3 regions of the Paraliobacillus sediminis genome follow, and region 1 is predicted to be linked to each of the others. Evidence: riboswitches for the same ligand, from Rfam matches in the RefSeq annotation. Region 1 holds a riboswitch; each other region holds the start of a gene.
The links. Region 1 has a riboswitch for thiamine pyrophosphate ahead of tenA (thiaminase II). Riboswitches for the same ligand answer to the same signal wherever they lie in the genome.

Region 1 (7,284 bases):
ATTCTTTTCTTCGTTAAAAGAACTCGGCACGACTTTTCATAATGGAAGAAGCAGTATGGGTGCCGCTAAAAAAGTATTAGAAGCGTTCGATGAAGAGGATTATACGATTAAATGGGGAGAAAAGGATATAAGCAAGAAGGACGAACCACCAACGATTCACTTAGATCAGCTTGGGTTTAGTTATCCGGATAGTAAGTTTAATTTGCAGGCTATTGAAGCCACTTTCTTACCAAAGCAAAAGATAGCAATTGTTGGGGCAAGTGGGGCAGGTAAATCCACGCTACTACATTTATTAGCTGGTATGATCACTCCTGAACATGGCGCGATCAAACTTGATCAACAACCGCTTATTGACTTCACTGAGTCTTCATGGCTTGGACAACTTTCTTATATATCACAACAACCGTATATCTTCTCAGGAACAATTGGGGAGAATATCGAAATGGGAACGAATATGGCAGTAACAGAAAAGGATGTTCAACAAGCTGCCCAATTAGCCGGAATTGCGCCGTTAATTGAATCATTAGAAAAACAATATAATACTCCAATTGGAGAAGCTGGTCGAGGGTTATCTAGTGGGGAGAAACAACGCGTGTCTATCGCACGGGCATTTTTGAAAAAGCCTAAAGTTGTTTTACTTGATGAACCTACACGCGGACTTGATTTAACTACTGAAAAAATATTACAGGAATCGATTGAACAGTTGTCAAAAACTGCGACAGTTATAACAGTAGCACATCGATTGCACACGATTAAAACCGCAGATCAAATTCTTTTCTTGGATAAGGGTCAATTACTAGCTGTCGGAACACATGAAACATTATTAGCTACTTTACCTGCTTATAAAGATATGGTGACGATTCAACAAGGGGGAGAAGAAGCATGAGCGCTCTTTTAAAAGTCATTAAACTGATGCTGATTGAGAAAAAAGATATTCTGTTTGCAATTTTATTTGGCTTCATAGCAGGCATTAGTAGCGTCGGACTATTTGCTGCTAGTGGCTATCTTATTTCTAAAGCAGCTTTAATGCCTCCATTTTATGCATTAATTATGCTTACTTCTACCGTTAAATTACTAGGTTTTATTAAAGCTAGTTCTAAATATGGCGAACGTATTTATTCTCACCGGGCTACGTTTACTATCTTAAGCAATTTACGTGTTACTTTCTTTGAAAAGTTAGAACCTCTTGTTCCGCAAATTTTTCATAAGTATAGAAGCGGAGATATACTTGGCCGTGTAGTAGGTGATGTGGAAAGTCTTCAGAACTTCTTTCTACGTGTTTTTTATCCACCGATAGTTTTATTGCTTGTTTTTGTCACAACGATTTTATTTAGCAGCTTTTATTCCATTGAAATTGCGTTAATTTTATTATTGGGTCTTTTGTTAACCGTATTTGTTATTCCTGCAATTTTTTCATTCAGACAATTGAAAATTAAGGATAGCGTTAGACAAGAGCGTGGAGATCTTTCTACGGAAGTTACTGAATTGATGTATGGCTTTCGAGATTTAAAGATATTTCAACAATTGCAAAAGAAACAAGACCAGTTAATAACACAATCAGATAAGTATATTGAAAAGCAAAAACGCGAGAATATTAATAAAGTCTATAGTCAATCATTCAATGGTTTTATAACCTTTATCGTAAGTTGGTTAGTTCTAGCTGTTGGCGCTTATTTAGTTGTAGATGGTACGTTAGAAGGACTTTTTTTAGCGATGCTTGTGATGATCTCTCTAACCGTTTTTGAACCTGCAGCTCCTATGGCTGTTTTCCCGATTTATATGCAAGAAAGCCGGGACGCATCAAGTCGTTTATATAATGTGGTGGAGGATCCGGATATTCAAGTGAACGCAGTAGAGATTATCAGTCATCAGGTTGAAAGCAGGGCACCAGCAATTAAATTTCAAAATATCACCTTCACGTATATGGGAGATTGGCGTACAACCATTCCTTCTCTTAGTTTAGAAATTCCAGCAGGTTCGAAAACAGCAATTGTTGGAGCTAGTGGATCAGGAAAATCAACTTTACTGCAATTGGTTTTAAAGCTACAACAAATTCAGACGGGCACTATTTATTGGAATGATCATGATATTTCAACTGTTTCAGGAAGTGCATTATGGGAAAAAGCAATAGTTGTTTTACAAGAAAATCATTTCTTTTATGGAACAATTCGTGAAAACTTATTGCTTGCTGATGCTGCATTAGATGATTTTATATTAAATGATGCATTAGTAAAGGTGCAACTTGAAGACTTTTCGCTTGATGATCATGTATCAGAAAACGGTGAAAATCTTTCTGGTGGCGAAAAACAACGTCTGGCAATTGCTAGAGCAATCTTAAAACAGGGTCATTTGTGGATTTTAGATGAACCAACGTCATCTCTTGATGCGCAAACAGAACGAATGATTCACAAACAGCTTTTTGAACAAGCGCAAACAGATACGTTACTGTTAGTTAGTCACCGTTTAAATGGTTTAGAAAAAATGGACCAAATTATTGTCATGGATCATGGTGAGATTATTGAATCTGGATCTTATACAGTATTAATGCAAAAGCAAGGTTACTTTTATCAAATGAAAACACTCGAAGAAAGTTTACTTTAATAGCATTGACATTATCTCCCTAGATGTTATTCTATAAACAGAACCAAATAGCACGAAAAACCACTAGAGGAGTCTTTTATAAAGACTGAGATTGAAGTGATACTTCAAGACTCTTAGAACCTGATCTAGTTCAAACTAGCGGAGGGAAGTGGATGGAAATAAAGTCTTTCTTTCGATTACTTTATCATGCCACCACTTTCTTTTAATCAGAGAAGGTGGTTTTTTATGCAGATAAAGGAGGAAGTAACGATGAAATTTTCAGAACGTATTCGAAAGGAAGCAGATCCAGTTTGGCAGGCTAGTTTTAATCACCCTTTTGTTAAGGGGATTGGTGATGGCACATTACCTATAGAGAACTTTCGTTATTATGTCATGCAGGACTCTTATTATTTAGCACAATTCGCCCGTGTTCAGGCACTTGGTGCTGCAAAGGCGGAGGGTTTAGAGACAACAAATAGTATGGCGTCACATGCGCAAGGAACCTATCAAGCAGAATTAGATTTGCATCGTACTTTTTCTAAATTATTAGATATTACGGATGCAGAACAAAAAGCATTTAAACCTGCTCCAACCGCTTACGCTTATAGTTCTCATATGTATCGTGCTGCTTACCAAGGTCATCTCGGTGATGTGATTGCAGCAATATTACCTTGCTACTGGGTTTATTATGAAGTTGGAGAACAGTTAAAGAACAAAACACCAGACGAGCCCATTTATCAAGAATGGATTAAAGCATACGGATCTGATTGGTTCCGCACGTTAGTAGAGGAACAAATTGATAGGTTAGATCAATTAGCTGAAACTGTAACCTCATCTGATCGAGAACGAATGAAAGAACACTTCTTAATTAGCAGTCAATACGAATATTTATTTTGGAACATGGCTTATAAATTAGAAAAATGGCCACTAGAAGAGATGAAATAAGCTGGTATTAAGGCTAAAAGTACTTTACGCAGACAGTAATTGCTTTTTAATATATGGACTTAAGTTATAATTCGGCGGAAGTGATAGAATTGAGACGTAAGGTGAGTTGCTAATCCGCATTTTTTGTATTAAACACCATTCGAATTACAAAGTAGCTAAAATAAAAAAGCACTAGAATTCTAGTGCTTTTTTTGCTATTCTTTATTTGGAATTTTCGCTTGCATTGGAGGGAGTATGATCCATCCTTTGTCTTTATTCAGTCGGAGCGCCTTTGCTCCAGCTTGTGCTTTATTCATATGGAACTGTCCAAATAGCATTGCAATATCTTCGCGTAGAGACTGTCCAATGATTGTACTGCAAGCAATTAATCCTGCTGAAATATTTGCAGAAACAACTGCACTAATCTCTTGATCACTGAACTTCGCACCTGAAGGAATATCTTCAATGTCAGCCAGTGACCGTTCAGGAGGTGAAGGAGGTAAAGCAATCCCATTTATTTTAAGTATCTCTTCAACACTTTCCATTTCTTGCTTCATACCTCGATTTAAATCTTCAAGCAAATTTTTCAGTTCTTTGTCACCAGTATGGTTAATAAATGTTTGATACGCCGCATAGTTACCTTTAGCAGCTGCTAGAAATGACCACAGACTGAAAACTTCACCATAATGAAGTGGTTGTTTCTTTGGATTACCTGATAATACACCCATTTTTAAACACTCCTTTGTTTGTTCTTACACAGATAGTCTTTTCATCAACGTAAAACTTATTCCAAAAACGTCGTAATTTGATGAATTTAATTTGGTATATGAAAGAATATTAGAGTAAAACTATATTCAAAAAGGAAGAGAAAAAATGAAATTAGCTGCACACGAATTACAGAATTAAAGGTGAGAAAGCCCATTCCTTTAGGTGTGGGATGAATCGCTTTTAAATTTGTAAATAAATAAAGTTTGAAAAATACGTTCTTTCCTACAAACAGCCTTTATGATGAGCTGTTCTCATGCATATGAAGCATGGCAATACATGGTTAGCAAAGGTTATTATCCATTAGAACCAGCTGATCTAGCTATCACTACAAAAATCGGTACTATGCATCAGGTAGTACCTGAAGACCAAGAAAAAATTCAAGCAATGATGATGAAATACGAGGGGCAAAACCCGATTGCAGGTTAAAGTGATGGAATGTATCAATAAATAGAACAAAAAAGAACTCTAGTGGGTGCTGTACCCCCTAGAGTTCTTTCTTGTATATTATGGTTTGAGTATAACTTTAATACAATTGTCTTCCTTTTTATTAAATATGTTATAACCATGTGATGCCTCATCTAGAGGTAGACTGTGTGTAATGATCTTTGACGGGTCAATCTCCCCATTTACAATTTGCTTATAAATTGGTTCCATGAAGGACCTTGCATGTGCTTGTCCAGTCTTAATAGTTATATTTCTAGAAAAGAAGGCACCTAAAGGGAATAAATTATAATTACCTCCATACACACCAGTAATTTGATACGTTCCACATTTTTTAACAGCCTTTGTTGCAATCTGGATTGGTCCCATTGTTCCACCTTGCAATTTAAGTTTTTGTTCTACAAATTCTAAAGGTGACTTTTTACCATCCATACCGACACAATCAATCACAACATCAGCACCACCATTTGTTACGTCTTTTAAAACTTCTCCCATATCATCATGTTTCGTAAAGTCAAATATCTCCGTCTTATTTATATTTTTAGAAAACTGCAAGCGGTTGTCAATATAATCTACAGCAATTACCCGTTCCGCACCTTTTTGCCACGCAAATTGCTGTGTCATTAAACCGATAGGACCTGATCCTAAAACAATCACGGTATCACCAGCTTTTACACCTGCATTTTCTACACTCCAGTAAGCTGTAGGTAGCACATCAGAAAGAAACAGTAGTGACTCATCTTCAAGTTCGCAATCATCTGGAATTCGAAAAGGAGTGTAGTTACCAAAAGGTACGCGTAAATATTCAGCTTGTCCTCCTGGATGATTCCCGAATTTTTCCGAATATCCAAAATAGCCACCTGAATCATAGTGTGGATTCGCATTATCACATTGGCTTTCTTGATGTGCATGACAATATTGACACGTTCCACAAGCTACAGTAAAAGGAATAACAACACGGTCACCTTTTTTTAATTTAGTTACTTCAGAACCGACTTCTTCAACAATTCCCATTGGTTCATGTCCGATCACGTAGCCAATGGGTAATGGAAAGTTTCCTTGATACAAGTGCAGATCAGAACCGCAAATTGCCGTAGAAGTAATCCGAACGATAATGTCTTGCTTATCTTGTATTTTTGGATAATCTACCTTTTTAACTGCAATTTGATGTTTTCCTTGATACGTAACAGCTTTCATGAATGTTCACCTCAATGATCAATTTATATCCTTAAGTATGTGTTTTATTATCTAAATCATACGGTTAAAAGAAGGAAGGAAAACAATCAATTTCTAAAATTATACAAGTATATTATTGCGTTAGATACAAAAAATAGATAGAGGAGGTGTGACTATCAAACATTTTAGTTTAATTGGGTTGAAAATATTACTATTATTAGTAGTTCTTTATACAATATTAGGAATCGGGTACGACGTTTCGTTTGGCAATGTACTATTTATAAGCATTGTTTTAGGGTTTTCTGCTTATTTATTTGGTGATTTGCTTATACTATCTCGAACAAATAACACAATTGCAACAGCTGCGGATTTCGGCATGGCGTTTGTCATTATTTATCTAATGACTGATGGATTAACAGTGGGTGGAAATCCATTCGCAGCAGCATTAGTTTCAGCTGTTGTTGTGGCGATAGCTGAAGTGATTTTTCATAAATATGTTGCGAAAAAATTAGAGATGAACAGTGATACGTTTATACCAATAAATCGAACAAATTACATTACCGAATCTTCTGACGAATTAACACCTTATAAGGACGAAGAAGACTAAATAAAAAATAAAATGAAGCATTTTATCAATGCTTCATTTTTTACATATATGATCAATAGGATTTTTATTTTGATGGTAGTGGAGGTGTATTAAATAGGTTTGCTGGTGCGGGTTGTAGCTTGGGTATTCCTGCATATGGTACAGGTTGCGCGATGTATCTAAATTGTCCTCTGCCATCAGGTGCCACACCTTGTGCCCATGGTCCATTCGCATCTGCTTGACCTTGTGATGTGTTGTATAGATCATAAGCAACTTCTTGTTTTTCACATTCACGGGGGAAATTAGTTGGAACGACAACATCTTGCGCCTGTGCTTCAAGCTCACGAATTGCTTCAATCCATTGATTTTGGTGAGCGGTATCACGTGCTAACAAAAAGCTTAATGAATCTTTGACTAAAGGATCGTCTGTCATCTGGTATAGACGCGCAACTTGTAATCTTCCTTGTGACTCTGCTGTTACATTGGCACGGAAATCAGCAAGTAGGTTCCCGCTTGATATTATATAATCAGCTGACCATCTATTACCAACACTATCTGTTGGCATAGCACCTAACCCAGAAACAATTGCATGTTGCGGATTCATGCCACCCATAATCGCAGCAAGTGCTGGATCAGATTGATATGCTTGTTCTTGCACGTCAATTGGTGTGTTATCCAATAACCTAGCGATAAGTGTTGCTAAAAGTTCAACGTGCGCAATTTCTTCTGTGCCAATATCCATGAGTAAATCACGATATTTCTTATTCCCTCTACAATTAAAACCTTGAAACATATATTGCATCATTACT
Region 2 (7,284 bases), on a different contig from region 1:
CTAATAATACCGTCAACTGTAAATCCTTCTGGAACGATCGGGAAAATTTCTTCACGAGAACGACCTGTTGCAATAAAAACAGGGATCCCTTTTGCTCGTAACTTATCAATTACTACTTTTGTATTTTGACTAACTTGATTGTGATGATCTAAAATTGTTCCATCCATGTCTAAAAAAATTGCTTTTGGCTCCGCAAGTTTGTTCATTTATATTCCCCCTGAAGTATTTCGCATATGATATCTCTTAGGCTAGTATAGCATTTTGACCGTTACCTCTCCTAATTATTAAGAAAAAGGACAACGCATTTTAAGCGTCATCCTTTTTCCACACTACTATTTAATTGTATCTAAAGGTTTTAATCGCGCTTCAATTGACGCTCTATTTTCCTCTAGGAATGGAGGTAACGCAACGCTCTCTCCTAAAAATTCTATTGCCTCATCTGTTGCAAAACCTGGTCCATCTGTCGCTAATTCATACAGAATACCATTCGGTTCTCTAAAATAGAGCGATTGGAAATAATACCGATCAACTAAACCTGAATTCGGCATCCTCGCTTCTTGAATAACTTTATGCCAGGCTGCGAGTTCTTCCTCGTCCTCGACGCGAAATGCAACATGATGCACACTACCTCGACCAGGTCGTTCACGTGATAAGTCAGTTCGCGTCTCGATATGAACTTCTGCACCAGTACCACCTTCACCTGTTTCGTAGACCTCTATTTCAGGTTGGCCGTCCACATAAGCTGGATAACTTCCTTTATATCGAAAGTTTAGTATATCAGTTAACACTCGCGTAGTAGGACCTAGCTCAGGTACAGTTAATTTAACTGGTCCTAAACCAGTAATGCCAAATTCCTTTGGCACGGGACTTTTATCCCAAGGGACACCAGCTGCAACTCCTTTATTTCGTTCATCAGAAACAAGCACTAACCTTTGTCCTTCAGGATCCTGAAAAAACAATACATTACGACCAAATTGTTCAGCAATTGGCTGATATGTCACAGCTTTTTCTTTAAAACGTTCTTCCCAATAAACTAATGCCCTATCAGTAGGAACGCGTAAGGAAGTTAGTGAAATGCTATTATTCCCTTGATATGTGTGACCAGCACGTACAATTTCAAAAAAGGTTAAATCTGTTCCTGGATTACCAACTTCGTCCGCATAAAACAAGTGATACATACTTGTGTCATCTTGATTAACAGACTTTTTAACAAGTCTCATTCCTAGTATATTCGTATAAAAATCATAATTATTTTTAGCTATTGCTGTAATGGCAGAAACATGGTGAATTCCCTTTAATTCCATTTCAATCACTCCTTAAGATCATCTTTCTAAAACTAACGATAGCTTACTATTTGACTATATTTTAATTATATACGTTTTTTATCTCGAATTCAAGATAAATGTTTGTGATGATATTATTTAATTTCCCTTTATGTTCCAATCCTCTTATGCTATGCTTTAACTAATAACTTCATATTAACTACTAGGGGTGCCTATATGCATAGGCTGAGAGAAAAGCGCGATTAAGCTTTTTAACCCTTTTGGACCTAATCTAGTTCGTACTAGCGGAGGGAAGTAGCCGAATCGTTTACATTCGTAGATACTGTCAGGTCCTTTTTTTGAGGAGCTGGCTTTTTATTTTGAATATTTTTTTAATAGGGGGAATTTTGAATGAATAGAACGAGATTATTAACCACGATGGCATTATTTGTGGCAATTGGTACGGTAGGGGCACAACTATTATGGTTTCCAACCGGAATTGCCAAAGCTTATCCCGTACAGCACGCTGTCAATGTTATGGCTGCAGTCATACTAGGACCCATTCCAGCTGTAATTATTGCTTTTGTAATCGGCTTACTGCGTAATTTATTAGGGTTAGGTACGATATTAGCTTTTCCAGGCGGAATGATTGGGGCGTTGTTCGCTGGTTACTTCTATCGTTGGACAAAGAAAAAGGCACTAGCAGCAACTGGAGAAATAATTGGTACTGGTGTAATTGGATCGCTACTATCTGTTCCTATTGCTAATATTGTGTTAGGACAGTCTGCGGGAGCATTAGCATTTGTGCCAGGCTTTATCGTTAGTAGTTGTACAGGAGCAATACTTGGGGTATTTGTTTTATCGAGAATAAAACAGCATACACTTGTCCCAAATAATATACAATCTTAATTCTTATTGATTCGTGTTAAAGGGTTTCTTTAGCCAGCGGAAACCCTTTTATCACTAATCTCTAACTATCGGTTTACTAGCAGTTGACTGTAGATCATTTATTACCTTCATTTGGCTTAGAAACAAGTTTTCAGGCAATTTGTCTAATGAAAAAAATGCTGTATCTAATGTTTCTTCGTTTTCTTTGATTAACTCTCCTGTGAAGTCTTCGCATGTAAACCAATGCTGTACAAGTGACACTTGATCACCATTAGCTAATGTTTTTTGATTACCTTCACCAGAATAAATACTAAACAACTCTAACGTGCCTATCTTTAAACCTGTCTCTTCGAAAACCTCTCTTCTTGCGGTTTCCTTTACCGATTCACCTAATTCCATATAACCACCGGGGAATCCCCATGTTTGAGTATCCGCACGTAAATGGAGCAAAACACGTCTTTGCTCATCAAAGATTATCGCACCACTTACAACCATAATAATTGGTTGCTGTCCTACCATTGATCGAACATAACTAATATAATCCATCGTCACCTCTCCCTTCGAACATTTATTTGATTTAAAACACAACTTTCTCACAAAAACATACGCGCGAATCGTTGACAGTTTTTTTAAAAACTACTTTCTAAAAGATTGTCGTTTATTACGAAACAACTATAAACGCAGAAATAACAGAATTTCCTGACCCGCCCCTCAAATGAAATTGGCTCCCTTTCCGCAGGCACGAAAAGCGAAGTGTATTTCCAGAGCGGTATGTTACGTTGCATCTTCTATCACTTTCGCAAGATGAAACAATGATGCTTACGAAAGGGGCACAATGTCGACTGCAATTTTGGATTACGAGGCTTCTCAAGTTTACCATGACTTAAATGCCTATTTCGCTCTGTGAAAGTTACCCTTTATAAGATACAAAAAAAGTGGCGCTTTGTGAAGCGCCACTTTTTTTATACTTTGTTAAACGTATCTGGATCTGGTCCAACACGCTCATCTTTATTTAAACCATTAATCGTATCCATGTCCGTTTGTGATAACTCAAAATCAAAAATAGCTGCATTTGCAACAATTCGGTGTTCTTTCACTGATTTTGGAATCGTGATTACTTCACTTTGAAGATCCCAACGAATAATAACTTGTGCAGTCGTTTTTCCATATTTATCAGCAATTTTCTTAAGTGTAGGATCGTCTAATAGTTCTCCTTGTTTTAATGGAGACCATGCTTCAACTTGAATGCTGTGCTTCTTGCAATAATCACGCAATGATTTTTGATCTAAATGAGGATGAAATTCTACCTGATTAACCATTGGCACTACGTCAGCATCTTTAATTAACGCATCTAAATGATGTTCTTTAAAGTTACTAACACCGATAGCACGAATCTTTCCTTGTTTATAGAGTTTCTCCATCGCTTTCCATGAATCCTTGAACTTATCCTCTGCAGGGACTGGCCAATGAATTAAATATAAATCCAAATAATCCAACCCTAGTTTTTGTAGACTTGATTCAAAAGCTTTTAATGTAGATTCATAACCTTGATCACCATTCCATAACTTTGAAGTAATAAATAATTCTTCACGGGGAATGCCTGCTTTTGCAAGTGCCTTCCCTACTCCTTCTTCATTCTTATATGCCGCTGCGGTGTCAATGCTTCTATATCCATGTTCTAAGGCAGATGTCACAGAATGCATTACCTCGTCTCCATCATCTACTTGAAATACACCTAAACCTAACCATGGCATTTTAACACCATTATGTAGCGTTGTTGTTGCTTGTAAATTTTCAAACATCCTTTACTCCTCCTTATAATTATCTATTTAAGACATTATCTCATAATTTTGTCTTAATGTGAAAAAATACGATCTTATAATTACGCTTTCATTAGCGCTATATTAAGAAAAAAGACATCCCACCATACAGTGGAATGCCTCATTTCTAGTTGTCTTTTTCAACTGACAGAATCTTATAATGAATAAAGCGATCTTTCGGAACTTGTTGAACAAATTCACTGACTTCACCAAGTGACAGCACGAATAATTCATGCATTGCTCTTGTACACGCTGTATATAATAGATTTCTTTCTAATTCATTTTGATAACGTGCTTTTGAAGCATTATAAATAATAACAGCATCAAACTCTATCCCTTTAGCTAAATAGGCAGGTATTACTAATATACCTTTTTGAAATGTATGCGTACTTTGATCCATTAATAACACATCAAAATGTTGTTTTAAAGTCTGATATACTCTATCACTTTCTTGCATTGTTTTACATATGATCGCAATCGTTTGATGTCCATTTGATTGATACGTACTAATGGCTTCACTTAATTTATCTGAAGCGATCGCTACATTATCAACTTCCATTAAGACAGGAAGTTTACCATCTCGATTAAATGCCTCAATTTGATCCCCTTGTGGCATCCAAGCTTTCGTAAAATCAACAATTGGTTTAGTTGATCGATAGCTTCTTGTAAGTGTTATTTTCTCATGTTTTTCTTCAGTTGGGTCTGCTAAAATGTTATCTTCTTCTAATGCATGCACATAAATGGCTTGATTAATATCACCGAGTAACGTCATCCTACTGCTTGGAAATATTTCTCTCAAATAAGCAAACTGAAACGGCGAGTAGTCTTGTGCTTCGTCAATAAATACATGCTGAATCGCTCGATTTGCCTGAAAACCTTTCAACCTATTTTGAAAATATAGATAAGGGGTTGCATCCTCCCATGACAAAAAGTTAGTACGTAAATTTTCATATGTGACTGCACAAATAGCATGCCAGTTTTCTGGGAGCATATCACGTTTATTTTCTTGAAGTTCAGGATTCTCAAATAGTTGTTGATACGTATTTTTAACATCAATAAAGTACGAACGCTTTACTTTTTGTCTTAATGGCTTAATCTTGTCTTTCGTTACTTTTTTCCTTAGTAACGCTTCCTCTCTTGACGCATCCATAAAGGTATCATCGGAAAATGGCGCTTCATCTTCTAATTGTTGATACACATCTAGATAATCAGCTTTATCTAATAACTCGCTTTCTTCAAGTACCCAATCTTTCTCTCGTTCATTTATTTCTAATTCGTCTAGTTGGTTCAGTATCCACTTCATCACCTTTTCTATACGAAGTGTAATGCTTAAACTAGAAGGAAACGCATAAAAATAGTTACGGATCTTCCTTTTGGAAATAACTAATTCACCGCGAAAACGAACATTTCGAAATACCATCCCTTCTCTTGCAAGGGTTTCAATAAATTGATCAATATGATCTTTAAAATCTATACTTGCCTTATAGCGCATAGCTGTAATTCTTGGATCAATACTGTGATTATTTGTTTGTAGATAGTATTCCATTTGATCAAAGGGAGACTCAATTGCAAATTGATTACCTAGTTGTGTATCAATATATCGATAAAATGTTGTTTGCTTCATGTTATCTTCACCTAATTCAGGTAATACCGTAGCAATATAACTATTAAAAAGCGGATTTGGAGAAAATAACACAATATTTTCCGATTTTAAATTTTCACGGTAACGATAAAGTAAATAAGCGACCCGTTGAAGTGCTGCTGAAGTTTTCCCGCTACCAGCAACACCCTGAACTACAAGGATATTACTGCGTTCATTTCTAATTATTTGATTTTGTTCACGTTGAATTGTTGCCACAATACTTTTCATTTTCGTATCTGCATTCGTACCTAGTACAGATTGCAATAATCGATCGCCAATTGTTAAACCCGTGTTAAACATTCCCTTTAATTGGCCTTGCTTAATTATATATTGTCGCTTCAAGGTAATCTTACCATCTATTACTTGATCAACAGCTTGATAAGACGCTTCCCCTGGTTGATAATCATAATAAAGGCTAGAAATTGGAGCACGCCAATCATAAATCAGAAAATCTTCTTCCTTCTCATCCATTAATGAAGCAACACCAATATAAATAGAATCAGTTGTTGCCTTATCCTCATTTTCGACAAAGTCAATACGACCGAAATAAGGGGAATCTTTCAAACGATCTAATGTGTTAAGTTCCTTGGATAATTGTCCATGACTTCTCTCTCTTTCCGAAAGAAACTCAGCTTGCTGTTTCAAACTTGCTTGTGTTTCAACTACATCATCTATCTCTTCTATATTAACCGTTACATCATCCCAAAAGTTCTTACGAATATCTATTACCCGATTTTTTAATGTTTTTACATGTGCACCTAATTTATCCATTTTTAGTTTAATTCGTTGCACCACGTGATCAACCCTTGCTTTTTCCTCAGGCCAATCTTTCTTTTGCTCATCCATGGTTATCACTCCTAACTACTACTTACTCTCTTTTGACCTATTTTAACATCTATTATACTAAATCATATAGATTAACCTATATTATCTTGCCATATGTTAACTTAAAATACGAATTGTTTGATCACACGAGATATTGTACTAGTATATGTTTGTTTATACTTCCCTATTTAGAAATTAAGATTACAACACATAATAATATTCCTTTATATGGATATTTTGATTAAAACACGAACGTTTTGTTATATCCTCTCACAAATATACAGAAAATTTGTAAATTTTTCATTAAAATTTTGTAAATAGACTAGCATCCTTCGTAAAAATCGTGCATAATAAAAGAGCAACTTAAAAAGTATTAGGGGGATATAAACAAATGAAGAAAATTTTTGCTGGTATGTTTTTAGCACTCGTAACTGTATTAATAATGGCTGGTTGTGGTTCTAGCGCAGGTAGTGATGCAAATCCTGAGACAATTATTATGGGATTCGTACCTTCTCAAGAGTCTGATACAATTGCAGACACAATTGCGCCATTAGCAGAGAAACTTTCAGAAGAACTTGGTGAAGATATAGAAGTTGAAGGACGCGTAATGACAAACTACACTGCATTAGTTGAGGCAATGGGTACGAATGAAGTACACATCGGCTTTGTTCCAGCATTTGGATATGTCCTAGCAAACCAAGAACATGATGTTGAAGTTATATTAAAGTCTGAACGTTATGGCAGTGGTTCTTACGTTGCACAATACTTAGTTCGTTCTGATTCTGGACTCGAAACTTTAGCTGATTTAGAAGGAACAACATGGGCTTATGGTGATCCAACTTCAACA
Region 3 (7,284 bases), on a different contig from region 1:
GTCGACTTAAAAAATGGAATGCAAATAATAAATTCATGCTCTGGCTTATTGCATTAAGTGGACCATTAGCAATGTTAGCTGTAGAATTCGGTTGGATTTATGCAGAAGAAGGCAGGCAACCATGGATCTTGCGTGGTTATATGCGAGTAGAAGAAGCAGCGACATCGTCACCATATATTCTGCATATGTTCTTTTTGTTTTTAGGCCTATATATTGTTCTAGGAACACTATTTGTAATTACGATGAGAAAATTATTTAAAGACAATCCAGCAGAACTAGAATTAGAAAAACACTACCCTGAAACGGAAAAGGGGGCTGAAAAATGAGTTACGAAATAATTGGAATAACAGTTTTATGGTTATTTTTGTATGGTTACCTAATCATTGCTTCGATCGACTTTGGTGCAGGATTTTTCGCCTTTTATGCAAAAATGACGAAACGAGATCATATTATCAATCAGATAATTTCACGATATTTATCACCCGTTTGGGAAGTTACCAACGTGTTCCTTGTCTTCTTTTTTGTTGGAATAGTAGGGTTTTTCCCATCAACTGCTTATTATTATGGTTCTGCATTACTCGTACCTGCAAGTTTTGCGATCGTACTGTTAGCAATTCGAGGGTCATTTTATGCTTTTGAAAACTATGGATCAAAACAGAGTAACGTATACATGTTTCTTTATGGAGCTACTGGTTTGTTAATTCCAGCATCCTTATCTGTTGCATTAACTATCTCAGAAGGTGGATTCATTACCGAAGAAAATGGTGTAGTTTCACTTAAATATTTGGAGTTGTTCACAAGTCCTTTAGCATGGAGTATTGTTGCATTAGCGATAACAGCACTATTATTTATTAGTGCAAGCTTTTTAACGTATTATGCTTCACGTGCTGATGACCAATCAGCTCTTAAATTGGTACGAAGATGGGCACTATTTTGGGCAACACCTACTATTATAATGGCTTTAACAACAATGATTGCTTTAAGTCAACGTAACGAACGTCATTTTAATAATATGTTAGACCTGTGGTGGATTTTCGGTTTATCGATGGGATTTTTCTTAATAGCAATGGGTCTTTTATATATGGGTAGAAATTATGGATCCGCTTTTATCACGATTATGTTACAATTTTTCTTTGCATTTTTCGGTTATGGTATTGCGCAGTATCCTTATTTACTTGATCCGTTCATTCACATTGAGGATAGCGTGACAAATGAAGCGATGGGTATTGCTTTAATTGTCGCCTTTATTGGCGGATTACTCTTATTAGTACCATCTCTTTTCTTACTCATGCGTTTATTTCTATTTAATGCAGATTATGCGAAAGGGAAAAAATAATCGTGTACGCAAAATTTGTGTTAGGGGACTGAATCGTTCATGCAAAATTTAAAGCAAACCGTATGGATGCATAAAACAAGGATCTTCTTTTTAATTGTGTTAACCATAGCACTTGGACTATCAATAATCATGCAGGCTTTTGCTATGACTACTGTTGTTGATGGGGTCTTTCTTAAGAACCAAACGTTTCATGCAATGATACCATGGTTAATGGTATTGTTACTTGTTCTCTTCACGCGAGCATTAACGGATTATATAAGCAAGCGAATTGGTGTTTCACTAGCAAGTGATGTAAAAGGGACTGTACGGAGAAATTTATTAGAAAAGTATGCAGCCCGTCCAGTCCAACTGGCTGAAAAGGGACAAACAGGTAAAAAGGTTAGTATGTTGTTAGACGGTGTCGATGAAATGGATAGTTTCTACAGTCAGTTTATTCCACAAGTAATGCAAAGTACATTTGTACCATTACTAGTCATGATCGTTATTTTTACACAACATATTAATTCAGGAATCATATTACTTGTGACAGCACCATTTATTCCAATCTTCATGATTGTAATTGGCTTACAAACGCAAAAAAAGTCAGAAGAAAAGCTAGATAAATTAGCTTCTTTTTCTGGCACCTTTTTAGATACGTTACAAGGACTTGTTACATTAAAACTGTTTGGCCAAACAAAACAACAGAAAGATAAAATAGAGAAAAGTAGTCTTGGTTTTCGAGATACCACAATGGATATTTTAAAGGTTGCCTTTACGCAATCGTTTATGCTTGAAGTTATTTCAATGCTGAGTATCGGTATTATTGCTTTAGAACTGGCAATACAGTTAATCATTTATGAAAGTCTTTCGTTTTTCACTGCATTTGTTATCCTAGTTCTCGTACCTGAATTCTTTTCTTCGTTAAAAGAACTCGGCACGACTTTTCATAATGGAAGAAGCAGTATGGGTGCCGCTAAAAAAGTATTAGAAGCGTTCGATGAAGAGGATTATACGATTAAATGGGGAGAAAAGGATATAAGCAAGAAGGACGAACCACCAACGATTCACTTAGATCAGCTTGGGTTTAGTTATCCGGATAGTAAGTTTAATTTGCAGGCTATTGAAGCCACTTTCTTACCAAAGCAAAAGATAGCAATTGTTGGGGCAAGTGGGGCAGGTAAATCCACGCTACTACATTTATTAGCTGGTATGATCACTCCTGAACATGGCGCGATCAAACTTGATCAACAACCGCTTATTGACTTCACTGAGTCTTCATGGCTTGGACAACTTTCTTATATATCACAACAACCGTATATCTTCTCAGGAACAATTGGGGAGAATATCGAAATGGGAACGAATATGGCAGTAACAGAAAAGGATGTTCAACAAGCTGCCCAATTAGCCGGAATTGCGCCGTTAATTGAATCATTAGAAAAACAATATAATACTCCAATTGGAGAAGCTGGTCGAGGGTTATCTAGTGGGGAGAAACAACGCGTGTCTATCGCACGGGCATTTTTGAAAAAGCCTAAAGTTGTTTTACTTGATGAACCTACACGCGGACTTGATTTAACTACTGAAAAAATATTACAGGAATCGATTGAACAGTTGTCAAAAACTGCGACAGTTATAACAGTAGCACATCGATTGCACACGATTAAAACCGCAGATCAAATTCTTTTCTTGGATAAGGGTCAATTACTAGCTGTCGGAACACATGAAACATTATTAGCTACTTTACCTGCTTATAAAGATATGGTGACGATTCAACAAGGGGGAGAAGAAGCATGAGCGCTCTTTTAAAAGTCATTAAACTGATGCTGATTGAGAAAAAAGATATTCTGTTTGCAATTTTATTTGGCTTCATAGCAGGCATTAGTAGCGTCGGACTATTTGCTGCTAGTGGCTATCTTATTTCTAAAGCAGCTTTAATGCCTCCATTTTATGCATTAATTATGCTTACTTCTACCGTTAAATTACTAGGTTTTATTAAAGCTAGTTCTAAATATGGCGAACGTATTTATTCTCACCGGGCTACGTTTACTATCTTAAGCAATTTACGTGTTACTTTCTTTGAAAAGTTAGAACCTCTTGTTCCGCAAATTTTTCATAAGTATAGAAGCGGAGATATACTTGGCCGTGTAGTAGGTGATGTGGAAAGTCTTCAGAACTTCTTTCTACGTGTTTTTTATCCACCGATAGTTTTATTGCTTGTTTTTGTCACAACGATTTTATTTAGCAGCTTTTATTCCATTGAAATTGCGTTAATTTTATTATTGGGTCTTTTGTTAACCGTATTTGTTATTCCTGCAATTTTTTCATTCAGACAATTGAAAATTAAGGATAGCGTTAGACAAGAGCGTGGAGATCTTTCTACGGAAGTTACTGAATTGATGTATGGCTTTCGAGATTTAAAGATATTTCAACAATTGCAAAAGAAACAAGACCAGTTAATAACACAATCAGATAAGTATATTGAAAAGCAAAAACGCGAGAATATTAATAAAGTCTATAGTCAATCATTCAATGGTTTTATAACCTTTATCGTAAGTTGGTTAGTTCTAGCTGTTGGCGCTTATTTAGTTGTAGATGGTACGTTAGAAGGACTTTTTTTAGCGATGCTTGTGATGATCTCTCTAACCGTTTTTGAACCTGCAGCTCCTATGGCTGTTTTCCCGATTTATATGCAAGAAAGCCGGGACGCATCAAGTCGTTTATATAATGTGGTGGAGGATCCGGATATTCAAGTGAACGCAGTAGAGATTATCAGTCATCAGGTTGAAAGCAGGGCACCAGCAATTAAATTTCAAAATATCACCTTCACGTATATGGGAGATTGGCGTACAACCATTCCTTCTCTTAGTTTAGAAATTCCAGCAGGTTCGAAAACAGCAATTGTTGGAGCTAGTGGATCAGGAAAATCAACTTTACTGCAATTGGTTTTAAAGCTACAACAAATTCAGACGGGCACTATTTATTGGAATGATCATGATATTTCAACTGTTTCAGGAAGTGCATTATGGGAAAAAGCAATAGTTGTTTTACAAGAAAATCATTTCTTTTATGGAACAATTCGTGAAAACTTATTGCTTGCTGATGCTGCATTAGATGATTTTATATTAAATGATGCATTAGTAAAGGTGCAACTTGAAGACTTTTCGCTTGATGATCATGTATCAGAAAACGGTGAAAATCTTTCTGGTGGCGAAAAACAACGTCTGGCAATTGCTAGAGCAATCTTAAAACAGGGTCATTTGTGGATTTTAGATGAACCAACGTCATCTCTTGATGCGCAAACAGAACGAATGATTCACAAACAGCTTTTTGAACAAGCGCAAACAGATACGTTACTGTTAGTTAGTCACCGTTTAAATGGTTTAGAAAAAATGGACCAAATTATTGTCATGGATCATGGTGAGATTATTGAATCTGGATCTTATACAGTATTAATGCAAAAGCAAGGTTACTTTTATCAAATGAAAACACTCGAAGAAAGTTTACTTTAATAGCATTGACATTATCTCCCTAGATGTTATTCTATAAACAGAACCAAATAGCACGAAAAACCACTAGAGGAGTCTTTTATAAAGACTGAGATTGAAGTGATACTTCAAGACTCTTAGAACCTGATCTAGTTCAAACTAGCGGAGGGAAGTGGATGGAAATAAAGTCTTTCTTTCGATTACTTTATCATGCCACCACTTTCTTTTAATCAGAGAAGGTGGTTTTTTATGCAGATAAAGGAGGAAGTAACGATGAAATTTTCAGAACGTATTCGAAAGGAAGCAGATCCAGTTTGGCAGGCTAGTTTTAATCACCCTTTTGTTAAGGGGATTGGTGATGGCACATTACCTATAGAGAACTTTCGTTATTATGTCATGCAGGACTCTTATTATTTAGCACAATTCGCCCGTGTTCAGGCACTTGGTGCTGCAAAGGCGGAGGGTTTAGAGACAACAAATAGTATGGCGTCACATGCGCAAGGAACCTATCAAGCAGAATTAGATTTGCATCGTACTTTTTCTAAATTATTAGATATTACGGATGCAGAACAAAAAGCATTTAAACCTGCTCCAACCGCTTACGCTTATAGTTCTCATATGTATCGTGCTGCTTACCAAGGTCATCTCGGTGATGTGATTGCAGCAATATTACCTTGCTACTGGGTTTATTATGAAGTTGGAGAACAGTTAAAGAACAAAACACCAGACGAGCCCATTTATCAAGAATGGATTAAAGCATACGGATCTGATTGGTTCCGCACGTTAGTAGAGGAACAAATTGATAGGTTAGATCAATTAGCTGAAACTGTAACCTCATCTGATCGAGAACGAATGAAAGAACACTTCTTAATTAGCAGTCAATACGAATATTTATTTTGGAACATGGCTTATAAATTAGAAAAATGGCCACTAGAAGAGATGAAATAAGCTGGTATTAAGGCTAAAAGTACTTTACGCAGACAGTAATTGCTTTTTAATATATGGACTTAAGTTATAATTCGGCGGAAGTGATAGAATTGAGACGTAAGGTGAGTTGCTAATCCGCATTTTTTGTATTAAACACCATTCGAATTACAAAGTAGCTAAAATAAAAAAGCACTAGAATTCTAGTGCTTTTTTTGCTATTCTTTATTTGGAATTTTCGCTTGCATTGGAGGGAGTATGATCCATCCTTTGTCTTTATTCAGTCGGAGCGCCTTTGCTCCAGCTTGTGCTTTATTCATATGGAACTGTCCAAATAGCATTGCAATATCTTCGCGTAGAGACTGTCCAATGATTGTACTGCAAGCAATTAATCCTGCTGAAATATTTGCAGAAACAACTGCACTAATCTCTTGATCACTGAACTTCGCACCTGAAGGAATATCTTCAATGTCAGCCAGTGACCGTTCAGGAGGTGAAGGAGGTAAAGCAATCCCATTTATTTTAAGTATCTCTTCAACACTTTCCATTTCTTGCTTCATACCTCGATTTAAATCTTCAAGCAAATTTTTCAGTTCTTTGTCACCAGTATGGTTAATAAATGTTTGATACGCCGCATAGTTACCTTTAGCAGCTGCTAGAAATGACCACAGACTGAAAACTTCACCATAATGAAGTGGTTGTTTCTTTGGATTACCTGATAATACACCCATTTTTAAACACTCCTTTGTTTGTTCTTACACAGATAGTCTTTTCATCAACGTAAAACTTATTCCAAAAACGTCGTAATTTGATGAATTTAATTTGGTATATGAAAGAATATTAGAGTAAAACTATATTCAAAAAGGAAGAGAAAAAATGAAATTAGCTGCACACGAATTACAGAATTAAAGGTGAGAAAGCCCATTCCTTTAGGTGTGGGATGAATCGCTTTTAAATTTGTAAATAAATAAAGTTTGAAAAATACGTTCTTTCCTACAAACAGCCTTTATGATGAGCTGTTCTCATGCATATGAAGCATGGCAATACATGGTTAGCAAAGGTTATTATCCATTAGAACCAGCTGATCTAGCTATCACTACAAAAATCGGTACTATGCATCAGGTAGTACCTGAAGACCAAGAAAAAATTCAAGCAATGATGATGAAATACGAGGGGCAAAACCCGATTGCAGGTTAAAGTGATGGAATGTATCAATAAATAGAACAAAAAAGAACTCTAGTGGGTGCTGTACCCCCTAGAGTTCTTTCTTGTATATTATGGTTTGAGTATAACTTTAATACAATTGTCTTCCTTTTTATTAAATATGTTATAACCATGTGATGCCTCATCTAGAGGTAGACTGTGTGTAATGATCTTTGACGGGTCAATCTCCCCATTTACAATTTGCTTATAAATTGGTTCCATGAAGGACCTTGCATGTGCTTGTCCAGTCTTAATAGTTATATTTCTAGAAAAGAAGGCACCTAAAGGGAATAAATTATAATTACCTCCATACACACCAGTAATTTGATACGTTCCACATTTTTTAACAGCCTTTGT

Region 2: linked by a shared signal. The riboswitch ahead of thiW (energy coupling factor transporter S component ThiW) and the one ahead of tenA (thiaminase II) in region 1 are both predicted to bind thiamine pyrophosphate.
Region 3: linked by a shared signal. The riboswitch ahead of tenA (thiaminase II) and the one ahead of tenA (thiaminase II) in region 1 are both predicted to bind thiamine pyrophosphate.

What each region holds. Positions count from the first base shown of each region.
Region 1 covers NZ_QJSI01000002.1:387,581-394,864, reverse strand. The annotation lists gene cydD (thiol reductant ABC exporter subunit CydD) at 1-886, shown strand, start outside; gene cydC (thiol reductant ABC exporter subunit CydC) at 883-2,601, shown strand; TPP riboswitch at 2,657-2,765, shown strand; gene tenA (thiaminase II) at 2,851-3,525, shown strand; gene D2K60_RS08090 (DUF3231 family protein) at 3,720-4,232, opposite strand; gene D2K60_RS08085 (spore coat protein) at 4,483-4,698, shown strand; gene D2K60_RS08080 (zinc-dependent alcohol dehydrogenase) at 4,777-5,910, opposite strand; gene D2K60_RS08075 (DUF2512 family protein) at 6,059-6,496, shown strand; gene D2K60_RS08070 (manganese catalase) at 6,561-7,284, opposite strand, start outside.
Region 2 covers NZ_QJSI01000001.1:418,884-426,167, reverse strand. The annotation lists gene D2K60_RS01900 (HAD family hydrolase) at 1-206, opposite strand, end outside; gene D2K60_RS01895 (ring-cleaving dioxygenase) at 333-1,304, opposite strand; TPP riboswitch at 1,478-1,593, shown strand; gene thiW (energy coupling factor transporter S component ThiW) at 1,674-2,171, shown strand; gene D2K60_RS01885 (NUDIX hydrolase) at 2,226-2,696, opposite strand; gene D2K60_RS01880 (aldo/keto reductase) at 3,113-3,952, opposite strand; gene helD (RNA polymerase recycling motor HelD) at 4,098-6,458, opposite strand; gene phnD (phosphate/phosphite/phosphonate ABC transporter substrate-binding protein) at 6,829-7,284, shown strand, end outside.
Region 3 covers NZ_QJSI01000003.1:596,578-603,861, forward strand. The annotation lists gene D2K60_RS15625 (cytochrome ubiquinol oxidase subunit I) at 1-326, shown strand, start outside; gene D2K60_RS15630 (cytochrome d ubiquinol oxidase subunit II) at 323-1,336, shown strand; gene cydD (thiol reductant ABC exporter subunit CydD) at 1,376-3,109, shown strand; gene cydC (thiol reductant ABC exporter subunit CydC) at 3,106-4,824, shown strand; TPP riboswitch at 4,880-4,988, shown strand; gene tenA (thiaminase II) at 5,074-5,748, shown strand; gene D2K60_RS15650 (DUF3231 family protein) at 5,943-6,455, opposite strand; gene D2K60_RS15655 (spore coat protein) at 6,706-6,921, shown strand; gene D2K60_RS15660 (zinc-dependent alcohol dehydrogenase) at 7,000-7,284, opposite strand, start outside.